Regions from separate parts of the Metabacillus indicus genome, predicted to be linked through region 2. Evidence: a T-box and tRNA genes for the amino acid it is inferred to sense, from the RefSeq annotation. Region 2 holds a T-box; the other regions hold tRNA genes.

Region 1 (8,043 bases), 1.3 Mb from region 2:
CACCGGAGAGCCTGATGGCATGAATGATCGACTTATGGCTGTTGCGCTGAACCAAAACAGGCTTTCCCGGCTCACAGCACGCCATGATCATCGCCAAATTCCCGGAAGTTGACCCGTTCACAAGGAAAAATGTTTCATCTGCCTGATACAGCTCAGCAGCCAGCCTCTGCGCCTCCAATATAGGGCCGCTTGGATCATGAAGGTCATCAAGTCCCGTGATCTCCGTTGCATCAAGCCTGAGAACGCTCCTGAAATCTCCTGCAGCCTCCTCCGGAAAAACCTTTCCATACTTATGCCCCGGCACATGAAACGAAACCGGATTTTGAAGCTCATGCTTCTTTAATGCTTCATACAGTGGTGCTGCCATCTAACCAAACCGTCCTTTATTATGTCTTATGGCCATTATATCAATAGAAGCCCGCCAAAAAAAGCGCAAGCGCCGGAGCCAGTTCTGACAGACTTGTCCGGCGGATTCGTCCCGGCTGTATGGCGGACGCTTGCACCAGAGAACTAAACATATACTTCTTTTCGCATAAAACAAAGAAAGCCGCCTGTAACGGCAGCTTAAGAATAGAGCGGCGGTGTTTTCACTCTCCGCAGTTTATCAACGTAATAGGCGTACTTGGGATCTTCCGTTTCTGTCTGAATCATATCAGTCTCGCAATCTGTACAAACAAAACTTGTATAGAGATGAATTCCCTTCGCCTTTTCTGTATCGCATATAATACACGTTTCCCCAGCCGGTTTCTTCACATCTTCCGAATTCACTGTACTCCACCTCCATACAAGCAGTTTTGCCACAGATTCACTGTTGTATACAAAATTTCGAATACTCATTCCCTCTCCCATTGTATGCCGGTGAGCCCAAATCGTGTATGTCTATATAAAATAACCGGGCTGCAGGGAGAGGCGTTCATTTTTTATAGATCATGCAGGGTCTACTTGCATTCATTTTGGCTTTTGCTTACCCTCCGTTATCGATTTACGGTTTTAGAGGGTACGATTCAGGCTTTTGCTTACCCTCTGATATCGATTTACAGTTTGGGAGGGTACGATTCGGGCGTTTGCTTACCCTCTGATATCGTTTTTCGGTTTTGGAGGGTACGATTCGAGCTTTTGCTTACCCTCTGATATCGTTTTACAGTTTCACAGGGTACGATTCCCCATTTGTTTGCACTAATTAATCCTGCATTCCTTCAGAACAACAAAAAAGAACAGCATCTCTGCTGTCCTTTTTTTCTGCGTGCCTGGCAACGTCCTACTCTCACAGGGGGAAACCCCCAACTACCATCGGCGCTAAAGAGCTTAACTTCCGTGTTCGGCATGGGAACGGGTGTGACCTCTTTGCCATCATCACCAGACAATATGCAATTGGTTGAAAGAAGTTATTCTTTCAAAACTGAGTAACGTTTGATAACAAGATTCACGTGCAACTTACGCTTAGTTAGACTGTGGTTAAGTCCTCGAACGATTAGTATCTGTCAGCTCCACACGTCACCGCGCTTCCACCTCAGACCTATCAACCTGATCATCTTTCAGGGTTCTTACTCACAAATGTGATGGGAAATCTCATCTTGAGGGGGGCTTCATGCTTAGATGCTTTCAGCACTTATCCCTTCCGCACATAGCTACCCAGCGATGCCTTTGGCAAGACAACTGGTACACCAGCGGTGCGTCCATCCCGGTCCTCTCGTACTAAGGACAGCTCCTCTCAAATTTCCTGCGCCCACGACGGATAGGGACCGAACTGTCTCACGACGTTCTGAACCCAGCTCGCGTACCGCTTTAATGGGCGAACAGCCCAACCCTTGGGACCGACTACAGCCCCAGGATGCGATGAGCCGACATCGAGGTGCCAAACCTCCCCGTCGATGTGGACTCTTGGGGGAGATAAGCCTGTTATCCCCGGGGTAGCTTTTATCCGTTGAGCGATGGCCCTTCCATGCGGAACCACCGGATCACTAAGCCCGACTTTCGTCCCTGCTCGACTTGTAGGTCTCGCAGTCAAGCTCCCTTGTGCCTTTACACTCTGCGAATGATTTCCAACCATTCTGAGGGAACCTTTGGGCGCCTCCGTTACATTTTAGGAGGCGACCGCCCCAGTCAAACTGCCCGCCTGACACTGTCTCCCAGCCCGGTAAGGGCTGCGGGTTAGAATTTCAATACAGCAAGGGTAGTATCCCACCAATGCCTCCACCGAAGCTTGCGCTCCGGCTTCCAAGGCTCCTACCTATCCTGTACAAGCTGTACCAAAATTCAATATCAGGCTGCAGTAAAGCTCCACGGGGTCTTTCCGTCCTGTCGCGGGTAACCTGCATCTTCACAGGTACTATAATTTCACCGAGTCTCTCGTTGAGACAGTGCCCAGATCGTTACGCCTTTCGTGCGGGTCGGAACTTACCCGACAAGGAATTTCGCTACCTTAGGACCGTTATAGTTACGGCCGCCGTTTACTGGGGCTTCGGTTCAAAGCTTCGCTTGCGCTAACCTCTCCCCTTAACCTTCCAGCACCGGGCAGGCGTCAGCCCCTATACTTCGCCTTGCGGCTTCGCAGAGACCTGTGTTTTTGCTAAACAGTCGCCTGGGCCTATTCACTGCGGCTTTTCAGGGCTATTCACCCTAAAAAGCACCCCTTCTCCCGAAGTTACGGGGTCATTTTGCCGAGTTCCTTAACGAGAGTTCTCTCGCTCACCTTAGGATTCTCTCCTCGCCTACCTGTGTCGGTTTGCGGTACGGGCACCTCTCACCTCGCTAGAGGCTTTTCTTGGCAGTGTGGAATCAGGAACTTCGGTACTAAATTTCCCTCGCCATCACAGCTCAGCCTTATATGGGAAGCGGATTTGCCTACTTCCCGGCCTAACTGCTTGGACGCGCATATCCAACAGCGCGCTTGCCCTATCCTCCTGCGTCCCCCCATTGCTCAAATGGTGAGGAGGTGGTACAGGAATATCAACCTGTTGTCCATCGCCTACGCCTTTCGGCCTCGGCTTAGGTCCCGACTAACCCTGAGCGGACGAGCCTTCCTCAGGAAACCTTAGGCATTCGGTGGAGGGGATTCTCACCCCTCTTTCGCTACTCATACCGGCATTCTCACTTCTAAGCGCTCCACCAGTCCTTCCGGTCTGGCTTCGACGCCCTTAGAACGCTCTCCTACCACTGTTCGTAAGAACAGTCCGCAGCTTCGGTGATACGTTTAGCCCCGGTACATTTTCGGCGCAGAGTCACTCGACCAGTGAGCTATTACGCACTCTTTAAATGGTGGCTGCTTCTAAGCCAACATCCTGGTTGTCTAAGCAACTCCACATCCTTTTCCACTTAACGTATACTTTGGGACCTTAGCTGGCGGTCTGGGCTGTTTCCCTCTTGACTACGGATCTTATCACTCGCAGTCTGACTCCCGAGGAGCAAGTCTTTGGCATTCGGAGTTTGACTGAATTCGGTAACCCGATGAGGGCCCCTAGTCCAATCAGTGCTCTACCTCCAAGACTCTCATACTCGAGGCTAGCCCTAAAGCTATTTCGGAGAGAACCAGCTATCTCCAAGTTCGATTGGAATTTCTCCGCTACCCACACCTCATCCCCGCACTTTTCAACGTGCGTGGGTTCGGGCCTCCATTCAGTGTTACCTGAACTTCACCCTGGACATGGGTAGATCACCTGGTTTCGGGTCTACGACCACGTACTAATTCGCCCTATTCAGACTCGCTTTCGCTGCGGCTCCGTCTCATCAACTTAACCTTGCACGGGATCGTAACTCGCCGGTTCATTCTACAAAAGGCACGCCATCACCCGTTAACGGGCTCTGACTACTTGTAAGCACACGGTTTCAGGATCTTTTCACTCCCCTTCCGGGGTGCTTTTCACCTTTCCCTCACGGTACTGGTTCACTATCGGTCACTAGGTAGTATTTAGCCTTGGGAGATGGTCCTCCCGGATTCCGACGGGATTTCACGTGTCCCGCCGTACTCAGGATCCACTCTGGAGGGAACGAAGTTTCGACTACAGGGTTTTTACCTTCTATGACAGGCCTTTCCAGGCCGCTTCATCTACCCCGTTCCTTTGTAACTCCGTATAGAGTGTCCTACAACCCCAAGAGGCAAGCCTCTTGGTTTGGGCTGATTCCGTTTCGCTCGCCGCTACTTGGGAAATCGCATTTGCTTTCTCTTCCTCCGGGTACTTAGATGTTTCAGTTCCCCGGGTCTGCCTTCAGTACCCTATGTATTCAGGTAAAGATACTGTTCCATTACGAACAGTGGGTTTCCCCATTCGGAAATCTCTGGATCAAAGCTTACTTACAGCTCCCCAAAGCATATCGGTGTTAGTCCCGTCCTTCATCGGCTCCTAGTGCCAAGGCATCCACCGTGCGCCCTTCATAACTTAACCAAAATTGGTCAATCGTTTGTTTAGACTGTAAAGTCTAAGAAAATCACTATGGTAAGCGTAAATCTCAGTGAATTACTTGTTATCAATTACGTTATCCAGTTTTCAAAGAACAACTTTCTAGGTGGAGCCTAGCGGGATCGAACCGCTGACCTCCTGCGTGCAAGGCAGGCGCTCTCCCAGCTGAGCTAAGGCCCCGTATTAAAGAGATGGTGGGCCTAAATGGACTCGAACCATCGACCTCACGCTTATCAGGCGTGCGCTCTAACCAGCTGAGCTATAGGCCCATCTCATATAAGGATAAAAGAGACGATTGCGACGAACAAAAAAGCACGCGCATGACGTTCTCGCTTACTTGTAAAGTAAACTTCCTATTTAAATGGAGAACAAAGTTCTCTCAAAACTAAACAAAAACCAAAAGCGACCTCATATCCTTAGAAAGGAGGTGATCCAGCCGCACCTTCCGATACGGCTACCTTGTTACGACTTCACCCCAATCATCTACCCCACCTTAGGCGGCTGGCTCCTTGCGGTTACCCCACCGACTTCGGGTGTTGCAAACTCTCGTGGTGTGACGGGCGGTGTGTACAAGGCCCGGGAACGTATTCACCGCGGCATGCTGATCCGCGATTACTAGCGATTCCAGCTTCATGCAGGCGAGTTGCAGCCTGCAATCCGAACTGAGAATGGTTTTATGGGATTGGCTAAACCTCGCGGTCTCGCAGCCCTTTGTACCATCCATTGTAGCACGTGTGTAGCCCAGGTCATAAGGGGCATGATGATTTGACGTCATCCCCACCTTCCTCCGGTTTGTCACCGGCAGTCACCTTAGAGTGCCCAACTGAATGCTGGCAACTAAGATCAAGGGTTGCGCTCGTTGCGGGACTTAACCCAACATCTCACGACACGAGCTGACGACAACCATGCACCACCTGTCACTTTGTCCCCCGAAGGGGAACCTTCTATCTCTAGAAGTGGCAAAGGATGTCAAGACCTGGTAAGGTTCTTCGCGTTGCTTCGAATTAAACCACATGCTCCACCGCTTGTGCGGGCCCCCGTCAATTCCTTTGAGTTTCAGTCTTGCGACCGTACTCCCCAGGCGGAGTGCTTAATGCGTTAGCTGCAGCACTAAAGGGCGGAAACCCTCTAACACTTAGCACTCATCGTTTACGGCGTGGACTACCAGGGTATCTAATCCTGTTCGCTCCCCACGCTTTCGCGCCTCAGCGTCAGTTACAGACCAGAGAGTCGCCTTCGCCACTGGTGTTCCTCCACATCTCTACGCATTTCACCGCTACACGTGGAATTCCACTCTCCTCTTCTGCACTCAAGTTTCCCAGTTTCCAATGACCCTCCCCGGTTGAGCCGGGGGCTTTCACATCAGACTTAAGAAACCGCCTGCGCGCGCTTTACGCCCAATAATTCCGGACAACGCTTGCCACCTACGTATTACCGCGGCTGCTGGCACGTAGTTAGCCGTGGCTTTCTGGTCAGGTACCGTCAAGGCGCCGGCAGTTACTCCGGCACTTGTTCTTCCCTGACAACAGAGTTTTACGATCCGAAAACCTTCATCACTCACGCGGCGTTGCTCCGTCAGACTTTCGTCCATTGCGGAAGATTCCCTACTGCTGCCTCCCGTAGGAGTCTGGGCCGTGTCTCAGTCCCAGTGTGGCCGATCACCCTCTCAGGTCGGCTACGCATCGTCGCCTTGGTGAGCCATTACCTCACCAACTAGCTAATGCGCCGCGGGCCCATCTGTAAGTGACAGCCGAAACCGTCTTTGAATGTCAAACCATGCGGTTTGACATAGTATCCGGTATTAGCTCCGGTTTCCCGGAGTTATCCCAGTCTTACAGGCAGGTTGCCCACGTGTTACTCACCCGTCCGCCGCTGACCTCCGAAGAGGTCCGCTCGACTTGCATGTATTAGGCACGCCGCCAGCGTTCGTCCTGAGCCAGGATCAAACTCTCCGAAGAAAATTTGTGACTCATAAATGTTGCTGACTTAAAAAATTTAAAACGTTTGGTACGCTTTTGGTTTTGTTTAGTTTTCAAAGAACTTTTGATGTCGCATCGTCTTGAAGCGACCTCTTTAATATATCACGCGATGTCCTATTAAGTCAATAACTTTTTTGAAGAAGTTTTTGTTAATGTCATCAGCGACGTTTATTAATATACCATCGTGTCATCGGGGTGTCAACAAAAAAAATAGAACAGGCAGTTTATATTGCCCGTTCTACGTTAAGATCACCATTTTGATTACGATAAGCGCCGCCACTCCAGGCAATCCTAGCAAGCCCGAGATGGCTGCTGTTGTCCAGTTAATAGGAATGTGCAGGTCAATGCTTGTACCGAATGCATTAATAAAAAATAGAAACAATGCGCCTACAACAACTTTAGCCATCATCTGCCCGATCCACCTCATCGATTTCATCGGGGCGCCTGCCACAAGGAGCAGGACGATGATGCCTCCAAGAATGGAAAAAACATATACAGGTTCCATTCCACCACTCACTTTCATCGTTACTTTCTACATATCTATGAAAGGACGGTAAAAATAGAACAAGCTATTTCTTTCCGATGGTGATATTTCTTTTCTTGGCTTCTCTTAATAAGAAGAAGTATTTGGACTGGGAAACCTTCAGCTCATAAAGGATTTCCGGCGAGGGCTCCACGCTTTTATCAACAAGCTGCTTTCTGTGATTCCATTCACTTTTCATATGGAGGAGGTCGTCAATAAGCAGCTGATCATATTCTTTTCTTAGCCAGCCTTTTCTGCGAAAAAACATTGAAAAATCCCCCTTCCCCCTGTTCTAAAGCTCGCGTCTGCCTTCAAGCGCTTTAGAGAGTGTCACTTCATCGGCGTATTCCAGGTCTCCTCCTACAGGAAGACCGTGTGCGATTCTCGTCATTTTAATCCCTGCAGGCTTCAGAAGCCTTGAGATATACATAGCTGTCGCTTCTCCCTCAATGTTGGGGTTTGTCGCGAGAATGATTTCCTGGACAGAATCATCCTGCAGCCGTTTAAGCAGTTCAGGAATTTTAATATCCTCCGGCCCAATTCCGTCCATTGGAGAAATGGCTCCTTGAAGGACATGATAAAGGCCCGTGTACTCTTTCATTTTTTCCATGGCAATGACATCTTTCGGGTCCTGCACGACACAGATCACAGATTTATCTCTTCTTTGATCCTCACAAATGTAGCAAGGGTCCTGATCTGTGATATGTCCGCATACAGAGCAGTACGTCAGATTCCTTTTTGCGTTAACAAGCGCTTTTGCAAAATCCAAAACGACGTCTTCCTTCATGTTCAGGACGAAAAAAGCCAGGCGAACCGCCGTTTTGGGGCCGATTCCTGGCAATTTCATAAAGCTGTCAATCAGCTTTGATATAGGCTCTGGATAATGCATCCCATTCCTCCTAGAACATGCCTGGCAAATTCATGCCTTTAGTGAATTTACCCATTGTTTCGTTCGTCAGATCATCCATTTTTTTGAGTGCATCGTTAGTAGCTGCAAGCACAAGGTCCTGAAGCATTTCGATATCATCCGGGTCAACAACTTCCGGCTTGATGACTACATCAGTGACTTCTTTGTTGCCGTTGATTGTCACAGTGACCATCCCGCCGCCTGCAGATCCTTCAATTGTTTTTGCTACAAGCTCTT
Region 2 (8,043 bases):
GAGGCAACTACGGCTTATTACGGAGCAGGAAGTGTTTATTACGATCAGGAACGCTATGAGCAGGCGAAAAACATGTTCGTAAAAGCGATACAAAAAGGGATGGACAATTCAGATGTCTACTTCATGCTCGGAATGAGCTATGTGGTGACGGAACAGCCGCTGCCGGCGCTTCCTTATTTGCAGCGAGCAGCAGAATTAAATGAAGAAGATACAGAAGCACGTTTTCAATATGCCCTTTGTCTTGCCCAGCAGGATGCGCTCGATGAAGCAATCAAGCAATTTGGCATTGTCGCTGAGAAGGACCCTGAACATGCTGATGCTTTTTACAATCTTGGTGTCGGTTACGCTTTTAAGGAAAACCCTGAAAAAGCGCTCCAAATGCTTGAGCGCGCGCTTGAGATTCAGCCCGGTCACGCGATGGCTGCCAATCTGAAACAATTATTGCAAGAGATGTAGCGGGGAGGAGATCTTGTGCAGCAACAGGCGGATCTGTTTCAGGAACAGGAACGGTTTCTAAAAGGCAAAATCATCACGGTTATTTTTCAGAATGAGCAGAATCATTACACCGTCCTGAAGACGGAGGTTCTTGAAACGAGCGAAAACATTGATCAAAAAGAGATGACCGTGACAGGCTATTTTCCGCTTCTGCATGAAGATGAAACGTACACCTTCTTTGGGATGGTCACGCAGCATCCAAAATTCGGCCAGCAGTTTCAGGCAGAGCACTACAGAAAAGAGATACCTAAAACGAGAGACGGGGTCATCCAGTATCTCTCAAGTGATCTTTTCAAAGGTATTGGGAGAAAAACGGCCGAAGCCATTGTGGACGAGCTTGGAGAAGGAGCCATTTCAAAAATGATGGAGGATCCCTCCCTTCTTGATAAGGTCCCGAAACTTGGCAAAGACAAGGCGAAACTGCTGCTCGATCAGCTGAAGGAGCACCAGGGACTTGAACAGGCCATGATTATCCTGAACCAGCTCGGATTTGGCCCGCAGTTGTCCATGAAAATTTATCAGGCCTATCAGGACAGAACGGTACAGATCATCCAGGAGAACCCGTTTCAGCTCGTAAAGGATATTGAAGGCATCGGGTTTGTGCGGGCAGATGAACTGGGAAGCCGCATGGGGCTTGGGGGAAACCATCCAGAGCGAATCAAAGCAGCCTGCTTTTACACGATTGAGCACCTTTGCCTTCAGGAAGGCCATACATATGTTTCAACCGAACAGCTTATTGTAAAAGCAATGGATCTCCTGAATCAGTCCAGTGACATCAGAGTGATTGAAACAGATATTTCAGCACAGATTATTAAGCTGGCCGAAGACAGAGGCATCATCATTGAAGAGGACAGAACGTACTTGCCATCGCTCTATTTTGCGGAGCAGGGGCTTGTGAAAAGCATTCAACGGGTCCTTCTTCAAACGGAGTATGACAGTCTTTTTCCCGAGTCAGAGTTTCTCCTGTCACTTGGAAACCTGGAGGAACGGATGAACGTTCAGTATGCTTCCAGTCAGAAAGAGGCTATTCAGACAGCCTTGATGTCGCCGATGCTTCTTCTTACAGGAGGACCCGGAACAGGAAAAACGACCGTGATCAAGGGGATTGTCGAGCTGTATGCCGATCTGCACGGGTGTTCTCTTGACCCAAAGGATTATAAAAAAGAAGAGCCTTTTCCGATTTCATTGGTGGCGCCTACCGGACGTGCTGCAAAGCGGATGACAGAAGCGACGGGACTGCCTGCCGTCACGATTCACAGGCTGCTGAAATGGAACGGGGCAGAAGGCTTTGACCACGGCGAAGACAATCCGATCGGGGCCAAGCTCCTGATTGTCGATGAAATGTCCATGGTGGATACCTGGATTGCCCATCAGCTTTTTAAAGCCCTGCCTGAACAGATTCAGGTGATTATGGTAGGGGATGAAGATCAGCTGCCTTCTGTTGGACCCGGCCAGGTTTTGCGTGATCTGCTTGAGTCGGATGCCGTTCCTGTCGTGCGACTGACGGATATTTACAGACAGGCAGAAGGATCATCCATTATTGAGCTTGCCCATGATATTAAAAAAGGGAGGCTTCCTGAAAACCTTGCCGCCCCGACGAAAGACCGTTCTTTTATCAGGTGCAGCGGCACGCAGGTAAAAGAAGTGGTGGAAAAGGTTATTGCGAATGCTATTAAGAAAGGGTATACCGCACGCGATGTGCAGGTTCTTGCTCCTATGTACAGGGGTCCTGCAGGCATAGACCAGCTGAACGTGATGCTGCAGGAGCTGTTCAATCCGAAATCCTCCGGCAAGCGTGAAATGAAGTTTGGAGAAACGGTGTACCGTTCAGGCGATAAAGTGCTTCAGCTCGTCAATCAGCCTGAAAGCAATGTGTACAACGGGGATATCGGGGAGATTGTCTCCATCTTTTATGCGAAGGAAAACACAGAAAAAGAAGATATGATCGTCATTTCCTTTGACGGTAATGAAGTGACGTATACAAAATCAGATTTTACTCAGTTTACTCACGCGTTCTGCTGCTCCATCCATAAATCCCAGGGCAGCGAATTTCCTATTGTGGTTGTGCCGGTTGTGAAGAGCTACTACCGGATGCTAAGGCGGAACCTTATTTATACGGCCATCACCCGAAGTAAGCAGTTTCTGATTCTTTGCGGAGAGCAGGATGCGCTTCTCAGGGGTATCGAAAACCGCGATCATCTGAGCCGGCAGACGTCCCTTCGCATGAAGCTGTCGCAAAAGCAGGAAGAAAAACAGGAGCTCGAGTCAGAGCTTCCATTCGGCGCGGCAGATGCCATGATCGGAATGGAAGGCATTACCCCGTATGACTTTATGGAAGACAGCAGAATCTAAGAGTGTTCGGAAAGGGGGAGTTTCTCCTGCGGACATTCACAGAGCTCAGAGGCCTTCCTGTAGTCGATCTGGAAGACGGGTATATAGCAGGGTATGTATGTGATGCATGTCTTGATAAAAACGGCCGTTTCACCGGACTTTTGCTGCATGAAAAAGGCTTTTTTAAAAAAGGGCGCATCGTACCGAGTGAATCGATTTGCACCATCGGCAAGGACGGAATCATGATGAAAGGAAGAAGCACGCTGAAATCGCTGTCTGAATTCAGAGAAGCTTATTTCCTGACATCACGCCGCCGAATCCAATACAAAGAGGTTTTTTCTGCAGAGGGCGAGAAGCTTGGTCTTCTCGCAGATGTATATTTTTCTGAACATTTGGGCACCATTGTAGCATATGAACTGACGGACGGATTCTTTGCAGACATGATGGAGGGAAAGAAGAAACTTGATCCTCCGGGGACTTTAACGATCAGCAAAGATGCAATCGTCATGGATTTTATTCATTAGCGAGGTGCACCAAATTGTTGAAATGCCCGAATTGCAAAAGCAAAGATATAGGCAAAATCGGCGTAAACCAGTATTACTGCTGGGGATGCTTCATAGAGCTGTCTGTATCTAAAGGACAGATTTTCACCCACCAGGTGGAAGAGGACGGTTCGCTCAGTTCTCTTGATGATCTTTTCTCAGATGATGACCGAACAATCAGCATGTAAACGCAGCAAGGGGGAAATGAGTATGAACCGGCGAATGACCTCAATGCTTACAGATTTACTTGGCCGTGTTTCCGTCTCAAAGCGGGACATGAAAAAAATGAAAAAACGCATCAAGAAACTATTCTGATGCGCGCATGATGAAAAGCAGTCAGGGGACCTGGCTGCTTTTTAGTTTGGGTACAGGGGATGCAATCGTATTAGTAGGAGCTGCGGGAGTAAAAGTTGCCAAGAAGCGAGAATGCCTTCTTATAAAAAGGTGCAGCGGGAATACAGGGTAGTAAAAAGCGAAGATGCCTCCTTATAAAAAGGAACTTCGGAAATAAGGGGCAGCAAAAAGGAAAAATGCTGCCCTATAAAAAGAAGCTTCGTAAATATGGGGCAGCAAAAAGCGAAAATGCATCCATATAAAATGAAGTTGCGGAAATATAGGGGAGCAAAAAGAAAATTGTATACCTATAAAAAGGAACTTCGTAAGTATAGGATATCCAGTGGAGCGAAAGGGAACGGGTACGAGTACGAGCTCCCATCCCTCCCAGCGGTAATCTTGTGACTGTAGTCCAAGAGAACGGGTATAATCAAACGGCCATAATACAATAAGCACTCATTCTTCTTTCCCGCCCATGAATAATTCCCCCCTCCATCACCAAACTAAAGACGAGGAGGGGATGCAACTTGAGAGAACGATATGTCAAATGGCTGCTTAGAATCGCGATATTCCTTCTGATCCTGCTTTCTGTTTTCATTTTTTTAAAGCTGAGAGTTTTATGGGATCCTTTTTTTATGATGTTCAAGGCCGTTCTGATCCCTTTTTTAATTGCAGGCTTTATTACATACTTGCTGCATCCGGTCATTGAAAAGCTCCACTCTACAGGTGTTCCGCGGACACTTTCCATCCTGATCATCTACACCCTGTTCTTTGGCGGTGTCGGCTACGGCCTCTATAAAGGCATTCCGGTGATGATTATTCAGCTGAAGGAATTATCGGCCAGTTTCCCTGTGCTTGAACAAAAATACCAGGGCTGGCTTGAGATGGTTCACACCCAGACGGACCGGTTCCCTGATGAAATACACACAAGGATTGAAGAGGGATTTCAGAATATTGAAGCCTGGTTTTCCTACTGGATTGATAAAATTTTGAGCAGTCTGGGCAAGGCTGTTGATTACGTCCTGGTTCTCGCGCTGATTCCCTTTCTGGTTTTTTATATGCTGAAGGATTATGAGCAGCTGAAAAAAGCTGCCTGGTATTTGACTCCTAAAAGATGGAGGGCGGAGGCTTCCGTATTTGTCAGAGATGTGGATCAGTCGCTTGGAAGCTATATAAGAGGACAGCTGCTCGTCTGTGTGATTATTGGACTTCTTGCGTTTGTTTCTCTTTGGTTTTTTGATATTAAGTATCCGCTCGTTATCGGAATTCTGATTGGTGTTACGAATGTCATCCCGTATTTTGGGCCTGTCATCGGAGCCATTCCGGCTGTCATTATTGCTGCATCGATGTCTGTAAACACCGTCTTGATTGTTGCGGCCATTATTTTCACGCTGCAGTTTATTGAAGGGAACATTCTCGGTCCGCTGATCGTCGGGAGAAGCCTTCACATGCATCCGATTGTGATTATGCTTGCTTTGCTTGCCGGCGGTGAAATAGCCGGCATCGTCGGGCTGATTTTGGCTGTTCCCGTGCTTGCGGTGCTGAAAGTCACACTCATGCATCTCATGCAGCTGAGAAGACAGCATTGACAATGGGTTGGCGTTAAACTATAATTCAGCGTATAAAGCGCAAATAGGAAAACGATGAAGGAACGAGTATGTTTCAGACCATCTGACAAGAGAGGGGCTTGTACGCTGAGAGAGCTCTGAGATGAAGGGAAACAGAAGGCTATTCCGGAGTGCAGGCAAACCCTGCCGGTGAAACCACGTTACGGTTTTAATGAAGTGATGGACTATTATGTCTATAATCAGGGTGGTACCGCGAGCAATCTCTCGTCCCTGTGAAAATCAAGCGTGATTTTCACAGAGGCGGGAGTTTTTTATTTGCAGACATTTAAAAGGAGGAACAAAGATGAAAACACTAACCTCAGCGCAAGTACGCCAAATGTTCTTGGACTTCTTTAAAGAAAAAGGGCATGCAGTGGAACCAAGTGCATCTCTCGTGCCGCATGAAGATCCGTCTCTTTTATGGATCAACAGCGGGGTTGCTACATTAAAAAAATACTTTGATGGCCGGGTGATTCCTGCAAATCCGAGAATTTGCAACGCCCAGAAATCAATCCGCACAAATGACATTGAAAACGTCGGAAAAACGGCTCGTCATCATACGTTTTTTGAAATGCTCGGCAACTTTTCCATCGGCGACTACTTCAAAGTAGAGGCGATTGAATGGGCTTGGGAATTTCTTACGGACAAGAACTGGATCGGTTTTGACCCTGAGAAGCTTTCGGTTACAATTCATCCGGAAGATGATGAAGCGTTCCTGATCTGGAAAGACAAAATCGGTGTTCCGGAAGAGCGTATTATCCGCTTGGAGGGCAACTTCTGGGATATCGGAGAAGGCCCGAGCGGACCGAATACAGAGATTTTCTACGATAGAGGAGAATCATACGGAAATGACCCGCAGGACCCTGAGCTTTATCCTGGCGGTGAAAATGAGCGCTATCTTGAAGTGTGGAACCTGGTGTTCTCTGAGTTCAACCATAATTCAGACGGAACGTATACTCCGCTGCCTAAGAAAAACATTGATACAGGCATGGGCCTTGAGCGGATGGTTTCGGTCATTCAGGATGTGCCGACTAACTTCGATACAGATCTGTTCATGCCGATCATTGGTGCAACAGAAAACGCATCTGGCGAAAAATACCGCGTGGATGCTGAGAAAGATGAAGCCTTCAAAGTGATTGCCGATCATATCCGGACAGTGACATTCGCAGTCGGTGACGGAGCGCTTCCTTCTAACGAAGGCCGCGGCTATGTACTTAGACGCCTTCTCCGCCGTGCTGTGAGGTATGCTAAAAAGCTCTCCATCAACCGCCCGTTCATGTATGAACTCGTTCCGGTTGTCGGAGAAATTATGGTTGATTTTTATCCGGAAGTGCAGGCGAAAACAGAATTTATCCAAAAGGTGATCAAAAACGAAGAAGAACGTTTCCATGAAACACTGAATGACGGCCTGGCAATTCTATCAGAAGTGGTCAAAGTCCAAAAAGCTAAAGGCAGCTCAGTCATTCCTGGTGCGGATGTATTCCGTCTCTACGATACGTACGGATTCCCTGTTGAATTAACAGAGGAATATGCACAGGAAGAGCAGATGGAAATCGACCATGAAGGCTTCAAAAGAGAGATGGAAGGCCAGCGCGAGCGGGCACGTGCTGCAAGGCAGGATGTTGATTCCATGCAGGTTCAGGGCGGAGTGCTCGGAGAAATTAAAGCAGACAGCACGTTTGTCGGCTACAGCAGCCTTACAGCAAAAGCTTCTGTTTCCGTTCTTTTGAAAAACGGCGAGATCATCAGTGAAGCGCATGAAGGAGAAGAAGTTCAGCTGATTCTGAATGAAACGCCGTTTTATGCAGAGAGCGGCGGACAGATTGCAGATGAGGGCACAATTGAAAGTGAAGCTGTTAAGCTTCAGGTCAAGCATGTCCAAAAAGCTCCAAACGGCCAGAACCTTCATACGGCCATTGTTGTTAGCGGGACAGTGAAAACAAATGACGAGGTAACAGCTTCTGTTGATGAAAAAACACGCAGTGCCGTTATTAAAAATCATACAGCGACACATCTTTTGCACCAGGCTCTTAAAGATGTCCTTGGAGGACATGTCAATCAGGCAGGCTCTCTTGTAACAGGAGAAAGACTCCGCTTTGACTTCTCTCATTTCGGTCAGGTGCAGCCTGAGGAACTTGAGCAAATTGAACAGATCGTCAATGAACAGATCTGGAAAAGCATCGGAGTGAATATTGAGCTTAAGCCGATTGCTGAAGCGAAAGAAATGGGTGCAATGGCTCTGTTCGGCGAGAAATACGGAGATATTGTCCGTGTCGTTCAAGTCGGCGATTACAGCCTTGAGCTTTGCGGAGGCTGCCATGTTGACAATACAGCGTCCATCGGCATGTTTAAACTTGTGGCTGAATCAGGAATTGGCGCCGGAACCCGAAGAATTGAAGCTGTAACAGGACAAGGCGCATACCAGCTTGTTAAAGATCAGCTTTCTATCCTTTCAGACGTTGCAGGTAAACTTAAATCAAGCCCGAAAGATGCTGCAAACCGTGTTGACGCCCTGCTTTTAGAAGTTCGTTCTCTTCAAAGGGAGAATGAATCATTGACAGCAAAACTGGGTAACGTAGAAGCTGGAAGCTTACTGAGCCAGGCTGCGGAAATTGACGGAGTCACTCTGCTTGCAAGCAAGGTAAGTGCAAAAGACATGAACAGCCTGCGTTCTATGGTGGATGAGCTGAAGCAGAAACTTGGATCAGCGGTTGTCATTCTGGGTGCGGCCCATG
Region 3 (8,043 bases), 1.3 Mb from region 2:
TCAGCACTTATCCCTTCCGCACATAGCTACCCAGCGATGCCTTTGGCAAGACAACTGGTACACCAGCGGTGCGTCCATCCCGGTCCTCTCGTACTAAGGACAGCTCCTCTCAAATTTCCTGCGCCCACGACGGATAGGGACCGAACTGTCTCACGACGTTCTGAACCCAGCTCGCGTACCGCTTTAATGGGCGAACAGCCCAACCCTTGGGACCGACTACAGCCCCAGGATGCGATGAGCCGACATCGAGGTGCCAAACCTCCCCGTCGATGTGGACTCTTGGGGGAGATAAGCCTGTTATCCCCGGGGTAGCTTTTATCCGTTGAGCGATGGCCCTTCCATGCGGAACCACCGGATCACTAAGCCCGACTTTCGTCCCTGCTCGACTTGTAGGTCTCGCAGTCAAGCTCCCTTGTGCCTTTACACTCTGCGAATGATTTCCAACCATTCTGAGGGAACCTTTGGGCGCCTCCGTTACATTTTAGGAGGCGACCGCCCCAGTCAAACTGCCCGCCTGACACTGTCTCCCAGCCCGGTAAGGGCTGCGGGTTAGAATTTCAATACAGCAAGGGTAGTATCCCACCAATGCCTCCACCGAAGCTTGCGCTCCGGCTTCCAAGGCTCCTACCTATCCTGTACAAGCTGTACCAAAATTCAATATCAGGCTGCAGTAAAGCTCCACGGGGTCTTTCCGTCCTGTCGCGGGTAACCTGCATCTTCACAGGTACTATAATTTCACCGAGTCTCTCGTTGAGACAGTGCCCAGATCGTTACGCCTTTCGTGCGGGTCGGAACTTACCCGACAAGGAATTTCGCTACCTTAGGACCGTTATAGTTACGGCCGCCGTTTACTGGGGCTTCGGTTCAAAGCTTCGCTTGCGCTAACCTCTCCCCTTAACCTTCCAGCACCGGGCAGGCGTCAGCCCCTATACTTCGCCTTGCGGCTTCGCAGAGACCTGTGTTTTTGCTAAACAGTCGCCTGGGCCTATTCACTGCGGCTTTTCAGGGCTATTCACCCTAAAAAGCACCCCTTCTCCCGAAGTTACGGGGTCATTTTGCCGAGTTCCTTAACGAGAGTTCTCTCGCTCACCTTAGGATTCTCTCCTCGCCTACCTGTGTCGGTTTGCGGTACGGGCACCTCTCACCTCGCTAGAGGCTTTTCTTGGCAGTGTGGAATCAGGAACTTCGGTACTAAATTTCCCTCGCCATCACAGCTCAGCCTTATATGGGAAGCGGATTTGCCTACTTCCCGGCCTAACTGCTTGGACGCGCATATCCAACAGCGCGCTTGCCCTATCCTCCTGCGTCCCCCCATTGCTCAAATGGTGAGGAGGTGGTACAGGAATATCAACCTGTTGTCCATCGCCTACGCCTTTCGGCCTCGGCTTAGGTCCCGACTAACCCTGAGCGGACGAGCCTTCCTCAGGAAACCTTAGGCATTCGGTGGAGGGGATTCTCACCCCTCTTTCGCTACTCATACCGGCATTCTCACTTCTAAGCGCTCCACCAGTCCTTCCGGTCTGGCTTCGACGCCCTTAGAACGCTCTCCTACCACTGTTCGTAAGAACAGTCCGCAGCTTCGGTGATACGTTTAGCCCCGGTACATTTTCGGCGCAGAGTCACTCGACCAGTGAGCTATTACGCACTCTTTAAATGGTGGCTGCTTCTAAGCCAACATCCTGGTTGTCTAAGCAACTCCACATCCTTTTCCACTTAACGTATACTTTGGGACCTTAGCTGGCGGTCTGGGCTGTTTCCCTCTTGACTACGGATCTTATCACTCGCAGTCTGACTCCCGAGGAGCAAGTCTTTGGCATTCGGAGTTTGACTGAATTCGGTAACCCGATGAGGGCCCCTAGTCCAATCAGTGCTCTACCTCCAAGACTCTCATACTCGAGGCTAGCCCTAAAGCTATTTCGGAGAGAACCAGCTATCTCCAAGTTCGATTGGAATTTCTCCGCTACCCACACCTCATCCCCGCACTTTTCAACGTGCGTGGGTTCGGGCCTCCATTCAGTGTTACCTGAACTTCACCCTGGACATGGGTAGATCACCTGGTTTCGGGTCTACGACCACGTACTAATTCGCCCTATTCAGACTCGCTTTCGCTGCGGCTCCGTCTCATCAACTTAACCTTGCACGGGATCGTAACTCGCCGGTTCATTCTACAAAAGGCACGCCATCACCCGTTAACGGGCTCTGACTACTTGTAAGCACACGGTTTCAGGATCTTTTCACTCCCCTTCCGGGGTGCTTTTCACCTTTCCCTCACGGTACTGGTTCACTATCGGTCACTAGGTAGTATTTAGCCTTGGGAGATGGTCCTCCCGGATTCCGACGGGATTTCACGTGTCCCGCCGTACTCAGGATCCACTCTGGAGGGAACGAAGTTTCGACTACAGGGTTTTTACCTTCTATGACAGGCCTTTCCAGGCCGCTTCATCTACCCCGTTCCTTTGTAACTCCGTATAGAGTGTCCTACAACCCCAAGAGGCAAGCCTCTTGGTTTGGGCTGATTCCGTTTCGCTCGCCGCTACTTGGGAAATCGCATTTGCTTTCTCTTCCTCCGGGTACTTAGATGTTTCAGTTCCCCGGGTCTGCCTTCAGTACCCTATGTATTCAGGTAAAGATACTGTTCCATTACGAACAGTGGGTTTCCCCATTCGGAAATCTCTGGATCAAAGCTTACTTACAGCTCCCCAAAGCATATCGGTGTTAGTCCCGTCCTTCATCGGCTCCTAGTGCCAAGGCATCCACCGTGCGCCCTTCATAACTTAACCAAAATTGGTCAATCGTTTGTTTAGACTGTAAAGTCTAAGAAAATCACTATGGTAAGCGTAAATCTCAGTGAATTACTTGTTATCAATTACGTTATCCAGTTTTCAAAGAACAACTTTCTAGGTGGAGCCTAGCGGGATCGAACCGCTGACCTCCTGCGTGCAAGGCAGGCGCTCTCCCAGCTGAGCTAAGGCCCCGTATTAAAGAGATGGTGGGCCTAAATGGACTCGAACCATCGACCTCACGCTTATCAGGCGTGCGCTCTAACCAGCTGAGCTATAGGCCCATCTCATATAAGGATAAAAGAGACGATTGCGACGAACAAAAAAGCACGCGCATGACGTTCTCGCTTACTTGTAAAGTAAACTTCCTATTTAAATGGAGAACAAAGTTCTCTCAAAACTAAACAAAAACCAAAAGCGACCTCATATCCTTAGAAAGGAGGTGATCCAGCCGCACCTTCCGATACGGCTACCTTGTTACGACTTCACCCCAATCATCTACCCCACCTTAGGCGGCTGGCTCCTTGCGGTTACCCCACCGACTTCGGGTGTTGCAAACTCTCGTGGTGTGACGGGCGGTGTGTACAAGGCCCGGGAACGTATTCACCGCGGCATGCTGATCCGCGATTACTAGCGATTCCAGCTTCATGCAGGCGAGTTGCAGCCTGCAATCCGAACTGAGAATGGTTTTATGGGATTGGCTAAACCTCGCGGTCTCGCAGCCCTTTGTACCATCCATTGTAGCACGTGTGTAGCCCAGGTCATAAGGGGCATGATGATTTGACGTCATCCCCACCTTCCTCCGGTTTGTCACCGGCAGTCACCTTAGAGTGCCCAACTGAATGCTGGCAACTAAGATCAAGGGTTGCGCTCGTTGCGGGACTTAACCCAACATCTCACGACACGAGCTGACGACAACCATGCACCACCTGTCACTTTGTCCCCCGAAGGGGAACCTTCTATCTCTAGAAGTGGCAAAGGATGTCAAGACCTGGTAAGGTTCTTCGCGTTGCTTCGAATTAAACCACATGCTCCACCGCTTGTGCGGGCCCCCGTCAATTCCTTTGAGTTTCAGTCTTGCGACCGTACTCCCCAGGCGGAGTGCTTAATGCGTTAGCTGCAGCACTAAAGGGCGGAAACCCTCTAACACTTAGCACTCATCGTTTACGGCGTGGACTACCAGGGTATCTAATCCTGTTCGCTCCCCACGCTTTCGCGCCTCAGCGTCAGTTACAGACCAGAGAGTCGCCTTCGCCACTGGTGTTCCTCCACATCTCTACGCATTTCACCGCTACACGTGGAATTCCACTCTCCTCTTCTGCACTCAAGTTTCCCAGTTTCCAATGACCCTCCCCGGTTGAGCCGGGGGCTTTCACATCAGACTTAAGAAACCGCCTGCGCGCGCTTTACGCCCAATAATTCCGGACAACGCTTGCCACCTACGTATTACCGCGGCTGCTGGCACGTAGTTAGCCGTGGCTTTCTGGTCAGGTACCGTCAAGGTGCCGGCAGTTACTCCGGCACTTGTTCTTCCCTGACAACAGAGTTTTACGATCCGAAAACCTTCATCACTCACGCGGCGTTGCTCCGTCAGACTTTCGTCCATTGCGGAAGATTCCCTACTGCTGCCTCCCGTAGGAGTCTGGGCCGTGTCTCAGTCCCAGTGTGGCCGATCACCCTCTCAGGTCGGCTACGCATCGTCGCCTTGGTGAGCCATTACCTCACCAACTAGCTAATGCGCCGCGGGCCCATCTGTAAGTGACAGCCGAAACCGTCTTTGAATGTCAAACCATGCGGTTTGACATAGTATCCGGTATTAGCTCCGGTTTCCCGGAGTTATCCCAGTCTTACAGGCAGGTTGCCCACGTGTTACTCACCCGTCCGCCGCTGACCTCCGAAGAGGTCCGCTCGACTTGCATGTATTAGGCACGCCGCCAGCGTTCGTCCTGAGCCAGGATCAAACTCTCCGAAGAAAATTTGTGACTCATAAATGTTGCTGACTTAAAAATTTAAAACGTTTGGTACGCTTTTGGTTTTGTTTAGTTTTCAAAGAACTTTTGATGTCGTTTCATCTCGAAGCGACCTAATCAGTATATCACTCTAAAGCCCATTAAGTCAATAACATTTTGAAAATGTTTTTTTGCTAAACTCGCTTATGTAGTGGCTTTCTTACTGACTTTTAGAATTATATCAGCATTCTTTTAAATAAGCAATAAAAAAAGAGCAAAAAGTTGCTCTTATAATATTTCCTCTATATATAGCTGTCTATATTCTTTCAGAGCAATCATTTCCCCGCTGTCCTGAAGCTTCACAAGAGGTCTTGCAGGCTGCTGGTCTTCTATAAAGACAATTTCTGCTGTTCGCCCGTCAGACAGCCTGATGAATGTTCCGCTGCTGAATGTCAGCAGCCCTTTTCTCAATGCTTTAAGAGCTGAAAGGTCAAATCTACCAAACTCATCTTCCATCAGCTGCTCAAGAACGAGAAATGGAGACTGCCGGTGCCTGTAAGGCCTGGTGCTGACCATGGCCTGATAGGCGTGGGCGAGTGCTGCAATTTTACCGTAAGGATGAAGCTGATCTCCTTTAGTGCCGAGGGGATACCCGCTCCCGTCCATTCGTTCATGATGCTGCAGGACGCCGATCTTGACAGCTTCTTTTAAAGATACAATGTTTTTAAGCATTTTATAGCTGTGCACAGGATGCTGTTTGATTTCGTCAAATTCCTTTGCCGTCAGAGCTCTTTTCTTCTGAATAAACCCCTGATCAAGCTTTGTCAGACCGCAGTCGCAAAGAAGTCCTGTCATTGCAATCTGAATCACGTCGCCGTGCGGGAAGCCTGAAGATTTGGCGAGGCTTGCGCTTAGGAGCGCCGCTGATACAGATTGATGGTAGAGATAGTCTTCTTCTCCTGTATATCCGGTTGTTTTAAACACTTCTGACGGGTGCTGCAGGATATGTTCCACAGCAGGAATCAGAAGATTTCTAACCTTTGAGATGTCAACTGAAGCACCTGAATGCCAGTCCGCATACAGTTTTTTAAAGCCCTGAACAGCAGCATGATAGACCGCCCCAAACGGTGTAACAGACTTGTCAGCCGGAACGTTTTTGTCCTGCTCGGTCTCACTGAATGATTCTATATCTACTGTTTCTATTAAAAACGCATGCAAAACATCGATAAGTTCCCGTTTAAGTACAGTATGTTTCCGCATAAGCGGTTTACCCGATGCTGAAAGAACATCCTTCAGCAAGATGTTCCCCTCATTTATCTGATTGATATGGACCCTCACATGAATCCCTCCCAACCTGATTATAACCCAATATTTTAGAAGGATATGGATTTATTGAATAAAAAAGGCAGAAAAAAAGTACAGCTTCCGCTGTACTTTTCCCGCTTATTCTTCAGTGCCTGATGGATCTTCCGGCGGTGCTTCAGTTTCAGAATCCTGAATCTGTTCTTCTGTCAAATCCTCTTCAGGTTCCAGTTCTTCTTTTTCCACTACCGCTACTGTTGCAACGTGTTCTTCGCCGCCAAGCTTAATCAGCTTGACGCCCTGTGTGTTTCGTCCCGTTGTCGAAATGCTGTCAATTGCCATCCGGATCAGAACGCCGCTTGCTGTAATCAGCATCAGGTCCTCTTCTCCTGTTGAAGGCTTAACAGATATGACAGTACCGTTCTTTTCGGTTACATTACATGTTTTAATCCCTTTTCCGCCACGGCTTTGCACGCGGTATTCAGCTGCAGGCGTCCGCTTGCCGAATCCGTTTCGCGTGACAGTCAGAACGTCTGCGTCCTCTTCCAGGATCTCCATGCCGACAACTTCGTCATCCGCATCAAGCGTAATGCCTTTTACCCCTGTAGCCGTACGGCCCATTGAGCGGACGTCTGTTTCCGGGAAGCGGATCAGCATTCCCTTTTTCGTTCCGATCATGATGTGTTTCGTTCCGTCCGTCAGCCTTACAGAAATCAGTTCATCTGCCTCGCGCAGATTGACAGCAATCAGGCCGCCTTTTCTGATGTTGGCAAACTGAGAAAGCGGAGACCGTTTTGAGATTCCTTCTTTCGTTGTGAAGAAGAGAGACCAGTCATCTGCAAATTCCGAAACAGGAATGATGGCATTGACCCATTCCCCTTTTTCAATCTCAAGAAGGTTAATGATCGGCAGACCTTTTGCCGTTCTTCCGTACTCAGGAATCTCGTAGCCTTTTGTACGGTAAACCTTTCCTTTGTTCGTGAAGAACAGGATCGTGTCGTGGGTTGAAGTTGTGAGCAAATGTTCGACGAAATCATCTTCATTCGTGCCCATTCCCTGAATTCCGCGTCCGCCCCTTCTCTGGCTTCGGTATGTCGAGATTGGAAGTCTCTTGATATAGCCGTTGTGCGTCAGCGTGATCACGATGTTTTCAACAGGAATTAAGTCTTCGTCTTCAATCATTTCGATGCCGCCGGTTACAATCTCCGTACGGCGCACATCATTGAAGCGCTCCTTAATTTCTTCAAGCTCCTCGCGGATGATTTCAAGAACTTTCTCATCATCTGCAAGAATTGCCTTCAGTTCTGCGATCAGTTGAACAAGACCCTGGTATTCTTCTTCAATCTTTTCGCGCTCAAGTCCTGTTAAGCGCTGAAGACGCATGTCAAGAATAGCCTGAGCCTGTTTTTCAGAAAGAGAGAAGTTGTCCATCAATCCTTGTTTAGCGATATCTGTTGTCTGTGAAGCACGGATAAGTGCAATCACTTCATCCAGATGATCAAGAGCAATCCGGAGTCCTTCCAGAATATGCGCACGTGCTTCCGCTTTGCGCAGCTCAAAGGCTGTGCGGCGGCGGATAATCACCTTTTGATGGTCCAGATAATAGACAAGGAACTGCTTCAGGTTCAGCACCTGAGGCTGTCCGCCTACAAGGGCAAGCATGTTGATGCCGAAGCTTGTCTGAAGAGCTGTCTGTTTAAAAAGATTGTTCAAAAGGACATTTGAATTTGCATCTTTGCGGACTTCAATGACAATGCGCATGCCGTTTCGGTCGGATTCGTCTCTTAAGTCTGTAATTCCTTCGATCTTTTTGTCGCGTACAAGCTCTGCAATTTTTTCGATCAGCTTCGCCTTGTTCACCTGGTAAGGAAGCTCTCTGACGATAATAACTTCCTTGCCTGACGCTTTTTGTTCAATTTCAACTTTCGCTCTGATGGTGATCGATCCCCGGCCGGTTTCATACGCTTTGCGGATGCCGCTTCTGCCGATAATCTGTCCTGCAGTAGGGAAGT

Evidence for each region. A T-box is a leader RNA that pairs with one kind of tRNA and senses whether it is charged. The one in region 2 lies ahead of alaS (alanine--tRNA ligase), so its partner is inferred to be a tRNA-Ala.
Region 1: it encodes a tRNA-Ala, which carries the amino acid that the T-box ahead of alaS (alanine--tRNA ligase) is inferred to sense. The anticodon was not compared.
Region 3: it encodes a tRNA-Ala, which carries the amino acid that the T-box ahead of alaS (alanine--tRNA ligase) is inferred to sense. The anticodon was not compared.

Annotation. Positions count from the first base shown of each region.
Region 1 covers NZ_CP176757.1:37,188-45,230, reverse strand. The annotation lists gene ACK1LH_RS00225 (aminotransferase class I/II-fold pyridoxal phosphate-dependent enzyme) at 1-367, opposite strand, end outside; gene ACK1LH_RS00220 (sigma factor G inhibitor Gin) at 565-837, opposite strand; rRNA gene rrf (5S ribosomal RNA) at 1,246-1,361, opposite strand; rRNA gene ACK1LH_RS00210 (23S ribosomal RNA) at 1,452-4,382, opposite strand; tRNA gene ACK1LH_RS00205 (tRNA-Ala) at 4,505-4,577, opposite strand; tRNA gene ACK1LH_RS00200 (tRNA-Ile) at 4,590-4,666, opposite strand; rRNA gene ACK1LH_RS00195 (16S ribosomal RNA) at 4,818-6,355, opposite strand; gene ACK1LH_RS00190 (pro-sigmaK processing inhibitor BofA family protein) at 6,615-6,881, opposite strand; gene ACK1LH_RS00185 (YaaL family protein) at 6,946-7,167, opposite strand; gene recR (recombination mediator RecR) at 7,192-7,788, opposite strand; gene ACK1LH_RS00175 (YbaB/EbfC family nucleoid-associated protein) at 7,799-8,043, opposite strand, start outside.
Region 2 covers NZ_CP176757.1:2,887,552-2,895,594, reverse strand. The annotation lists gene ACK1LH_RS14920 (tetratricopeptide repeat protein) at 1-456, shown strand, start outside; gene ACK1LH_RS14915 (ATP-dependent RecD-like DNA helicase) at 472-2,847, shown strand; gene ACK1LH_RS14910 (PRC-barrel domain-containing protein) at 2,850-3,350, shown strand; gene ACK1LH_RS14905 (hypothetical protein) at 3,365-3,556, shown strand; gene ACK1LH_RS14900 (AI-2E family transporter) at 4,229-5,290, shown strand; T-box leader at 5,336-5,544, shown strand; gene alaS (alanine--tRNA ligase) at 5,613-8,043, shown strand, end outside.
Region 3 covers NZ_CP176757.1:9,393-17,435, reverse strand. The annotation lists rRNA gene ACK1LH_RS00070 (23S ribosomal RNA) at 1-2,780, opposite strand, end outside; tRNA gene ACK1LH_RS00065 (tRNA-Ala) at 2,903-2,975, opposite strand; tRNA gene ACK1LH_RS00060 (tRNA-Ile) at 2,988-3,064, opposite strand; rRNA gene ACK1LH_RS00055 (16S ribosomal RNA) at 3,216-4,753, opposite strand; gene ACK1LH_RS00050 (HD-GYP domain-containing protein) at 5,018-6,067, opposite strand; gene gyrA (DNA gyrase subunit A) at 6,173-8,043, opposite strand, start outside.